One region of the Mesorhizobium sp. M0751 genome, then DNA from elsewhere that is predicted to be linked to it. Evidence: riboswitches for the same ligand, from Rfam matches in the RefSeq annotation. Region 1 holds a riboswitch; the other holds the start of a gene.
What was found. Region 1 has a riboswitch for S-adenosylmethionine ahead of NKI19_RS10105 (O-succinylhomoserine sulfhydrylase). Riboswitches for the same ligand answer to the same signal wherever they lie in the genome.
Positions count from the first base shown of each region.

Region 1 (2,390 bases):
AGAGACCCCGTCCGGCGCCTGATCGGCGCGTCCCCGCTCGCCTCTGTTCGGCCAGCCCTTATCCGGCAGCTCTCAGCGCCTGCTCGATGTCTTCGAGCAGATCGTCGGTGTCCTCAAGGCCGACTGACAGCCTGAGCGTGCCCGGTCCGATGCCGAGCTCGGCGCGGGCCTCATCGGTCAAGTTCTTGTGCGTCGTCGTCGCCGGATGGGTGATCAGGCTCTTGGCGTCGCCGAGATTGTTGGAAATCAGCACGACGTCGAGTGCGTTCTGGAAGGCAAAGGCCGCCTGCTTGCCGCCCTTCACATCCAGGCAGATCAGCGTCGAGCCGCCCGACATCTGCTTCTTGACCACGGCCGCTTGCGGGTGGTCGGCGCGGCCGGGATAGATGACGCGGGCGATTTGCGGGCGCTCGGCGAGGAAATCCGCGATGCGGCCGGCACTTTCCGTCTGCTGGCGTACGCGCAGCGGCAGCGTCTCCAGGCCTTTCAGCAGCGTCCAGGCATTGAAGGGCGAGAGGCTCGGGCCGGTGTGACGGAAATAGTCATGCAGGTTCTCGTCGATCCATTTCTTGTCCGACAGGACGATGCCGCCAAGACAGCGCCCCTGGCCATCAATATGCTTGGTCGCGGAGTAGACGACGATGTGGGCGCCGAGCTGCAGGGGTTTCTGCTGCAAGGGCGTGGCGAAGACATTGTCGACGATCAGCCTGGCGCCAATCGAGTTGGCAAGTGCGGCGACGGCGGCGATGTCGACCACTTCCAGCGTCGGATTGGTCGGGCTTTCCAGGAAGAACAGTTTGGTGTTCGGCTTGACCGCTTTTTGCCAATTGGCGATGTCTGTGCCGTCGACCAGCGTTGCCTCGATGCCATATTTCGGCGCCAGCGTCTCGATCACCCAGCGGCAGGAGCCGAACAGTGCGCGCGCCGCCACGATATGGTCGCCAGCCTTGGCGCTGCACAGCAATGCTGCCGTCACCGCCGCCATGCCGGATGCAGTGGCGCGCGCGTCCTCGGCTCCTTCCAGCGCGCACATGCGTTTTTCAAACATGTCCACGGTCGGATTGGCATAACGCGAATAGATGAAGCCCGGCTCCTCGCCCTTGAAGCGGGCTTCCGCCGCTTGCGCCGTCTCGTAGACATAGCCTTGGGTGAGATACATCGCCTCGGAGGTCTCGCCGAAGCCAGAACGCAGCGTCCCGGTATGCACGAGTGCGGTCTGAGGCTTCCAGTCGCGCTTCTTGGTCATCATTCTATCCAAACACCAAAATTGGTCCAAACAACAAAAAACCGGTCGCGAAAGTCGCAACCGGTCCATATGGCCTTGCGGCCCGACGGTCCTTTAGCGACTTGTTTAACGTGGCTGCAAGCCGACCGGCCAAATCACCACGGGATAACGAGCTTTAGACCCGCGCCACGCTTGCGTCAATTGCCGGCATGATTAAGAGGGTTGTACCAAGCAGGTGCCAAAGGCGTCCACGGTCGGACCTGCGACAGAACAAGACCTCGCCCGGCGTTCGAACGGAGCCAGACCCTTGCGGCAGACAGGCATTCTTCCCGATCAGGATATTTCCGCGCTGTTCCAGACGGGCGCGCTGAAATCGACGCGCACGCTCGATGCCGATCAGATCCAGCCGGCCAGCCTTGACCTCAGGCTCGGCGACAAGGCCTGGCGGGTGCGTGCTTCCTTCTTGCCCGGCCCGGACCACAGAGTTGTCGACAAGCTCGACCGGCTGAAGCTGCACGAGATTAACCTCGCCGAAGGTGCTGTGCTGGAAACCGGCTGCGTCTACATCGTGCCGCTGCTCGAAAGCCTGGCGCTGCCCGCGCATATTTCGGCTTCGGCCAACCCGAAGAGCTCGACCGGGCGGCTCGATATCTTTACCCGGGTGATGACCGACCGTGGCCACGAGTTCGACAAGATCGCCGCCGGCTATGAAGGCCCGCTCTATCTGGAGGTCAGCCCGCGCACCTTCCCGATTGTGGTGCGGACAGGCTCGCGGCTGTCGCAGATCAGGTTCCGCACTGGCAATGCGCTCTTGTCGGAAAGCGAGCTGCACGAACTGCACCGCGCCGAGATGCTGGTCGCCACCGAACCGCCCAACATCTCAGGCGGCGGCATCGCGCTGTCGATCGACCTCGACGGCGACAAGGATGGGCTGGTCGGCTATCGCGGCAAGCACCACACCGGTCTGGTCGACGTCGACAAGCGCGCCGCGCAGGATGTCGTCGATTTCTGGGAGCCGCTCTACAAGAGCGGCGCCGGCGAACTGGTGCTCGATCCGGACGAATTCTATATTCTGGTGTCGCGCGAGGCGGTGCATGTGCCGCCGCTCTACGCCGCCGAAATGACGCCCTTCGATCCGCTGGTCGGCGAGTTCCGCGTCCATTAT
Region 1 is NZ_JAMYPH010000004.1:483,454-485,843, reverse strand. It holds gene NKI19_RS10110 (ceramide glucosyltransferase) at 1-22, shown strand, start outside; gene NKI19_RS10105 (O-succinylhomoserine sulfhydrylase) at 59-1,249, opposite strand; SAM riboswitch at 1,320-1,397, opposite strand; gene NKI19_RS10100 (2'-deoxycytidine 5'-triphosphate deaminase) at 1,533-2,390, shown strand, end outside.

Region 2 (2,390 bases), on a different contig from region 1:
GCCCCGCGCCACGCATTCGTTGACGCCGCGCTGCGACAGTTCCAGCCCGCGGCCGTCGACCTTCTTGGTCTCCTGCAGCAATTCGAGCAGCAGGCCGTCGCCGGAACCGACGTCCAGCACCCGCGACTGCGGCGGGATGAGGTCGGCGACGACTTCGAGGTCGACGCGCTGGGCGCGGTTGACGCTCATGCGTTCGGCTCCTACCTGGCGCATGGACCTGATCCGAAAAGTCTGCAACTTGTCGGGGTCATGCGCTGATGCCTGGCGCATGGTCCTGATCCGAACAGTCCGCAACCTTCCGAGGTCATGCGCCGAGCCCTCTCGCCCGCGCGGCCGAGGCGATGAAGCCTCTGATGGCGGCGAACAGTTCCGGCTCGTCGAGCAGGAAGGCGTCGTGGCCGCGGTCGGTCTCGATCTCGACGAACGAGACCGAGGCGCCGGCCGCGTTCAGCGCGTGCACGACCGAGCGGCTCTCCTCGGTCGGGAACAGCCAGTCGCTGGTGAACGAAACCAGGCAGAAGCGCGTCTTGGTGCCGGCGAAGGCATCGGCCAGCCGGCCGCCATGGTCGGCGGCGAGATCGAAATAGTCCATCGCCCGGGTCATGTAGAGATAGGAGTTGGCATCGAAGCGATCGACGAAGGTCATGCCCTGATGGCGCAGATAGCTCTCGATCTGGAAGTCGGCATCGAAGCCGAAGGTCAGCGCTTCGCGGTCCTGCAGGTTGCGGCCGAACTTGCGGTGCAGCGCTGCTTCCGACAGATAGGTGATGTGGGCGGCCATGCGCGCCACCGCCAGCCCTTTTTCCGGCCGCTTGCCATGCTCGAAATATTTGCCGCCGTGCCAGTCGGGGTCGGCCATCACTGCCTGCCTGCCGACCTCGTGGAAAGCGATGTTCTGCGAGGAATGGCGGGCGCCGGTGGCGATCGGCAGCGCCGAGAAGACGCGCTCGGGATAGCTGGAGGCCCATTGCAGCACCTGCATGCCGCCCATCGAGCCGCCCAGCACGCTGAACAGCTGTTCGATGCCGAAATGCTCGACCAGCATCAGCTGCGCCCGCACCATGTCGCGGATGGTGATGATCGGCAGGTCGAGCCCGTAAGGCTTGGCGGTGGCGGGATTGGTCGAGGCGGGGCCGGTGGAGCCGAGGCAGCCGCCGATGACGTTTGACGAGATGACGAAGAAACGATCGGTGTCGATGATCTTGCCGGGGCCGATCAGCACTTCCCACCAGCCTGGCTTGCCGGTCACGGGATTGGTGTTGGCGACGTGCTGGTCGCCGGTCAGCGCATGGCAGACGAGGATGGCGTTGGAGCGCGCATCGTTGAGCGTGCCATAGGTCTGGTAGGCGATCTGGAACGGCGACAGCAGCGTGCCGGCGTCGAGCTTGAGCGGCTTGTCGGCGCCGAAACGCAACACCGGGCTCGACGGCTGGTCGGCCTCGTTGTTGGTTTTTCGCGCGCGCAAAGCGACCATCACATCTCCTTGCCCGGCCTTCAGTTGTCCACCGGTCTGGGCAACAGCCAGTCAGGGCAACAAAAAACCGGCCATGCCTTCGCAAAGCCGGTTACAAGATGCAAACGGCCCTTTAGCAAGTTGTTTAACGTGGCTGCAAGCCGACCGGCCAAATCACCACGGAACTTTCGCTGCTCTTCTAGGACCGACGCATGGCTTCGTCAACGGCAAGTTCTTGATCCCGAATTGCCGCCCCTCGACATTCCGGGCCACGGCTTGTATTTCCGCTGCGGCTTCCGGATGGAGGCACTCTCGACGGATTTCATGAAATGAGCCAGACACCGGATCAGACACGTCCAAGGCCCCGCGCCGGCATCATGGACATCGAAGCCTATGTGCCCGGCAAGAGCGCGGCGCCTGAAGGTGTCGCCAAGGTCCACAAATTGTCGGCGAACGAGAACCCGCTCGGTCCTTCGCCAAAGGCAATAGAGGCCGCGCGCGCGGTCGCCGACAAGCTCGCGGTCTATCCCGACGGCAGCGCCAGGCGCTTGAGGGAAGCGATCGCCGAGGTGCACGGGCTCAACCCGGCGAACATCGTCTGCTCCAACGGCTCCGACGAGATTCTGGGCCTGCTGGCGCAGACTTACCTCGCGCCCGGCGATGAAGCCATCATCACCGAACATGGCTTCATGGTCTACAAGATCTACATACAGTCGGCCGGTGCCGTCCCGGTAACGGTCAAGGAGACCGATGAACGCGCCGATATCGATGCGATCCTCGCCGCGGTGACGCCGCACACCAGGGTCATATTCCTTGCCAATCCAAACAATCCAACCGGCACGTACGTGCCGTTCCATGAGGTGCGCCGCCTGCATGCCGGCCTGCCGCGAAACGTGCTTCTGGTGCTGGATGCAGCTTACGCCGAATATGTCCGGCG
Region 2 is NZ_JAMYPH010000002.1:42,935-45,324, reverse strand. It holds gene metW (methionine biosynthesis protein MetW) at 1-189, opposite strand, end outside; gene metX (homoserine O-acetyltransferase MetX) at 305-1,474, opposite strand; SAM riboswitch at 1,567-1,644, opposite strand; gene hisC (histidinol-phosphate transaminase) at 1,783-2,390, shown strand, end outside.
Region 2: it holds a riboswitch for S-adenosylmethionine, as region 1 does, so the genes downstream of both, metX (homoserine O-acetyltransferase MetX) here and NKI19_RS10105 (O-succinylhomoserine sulfhydrylase) in region 1, are expected to answer to the same signal.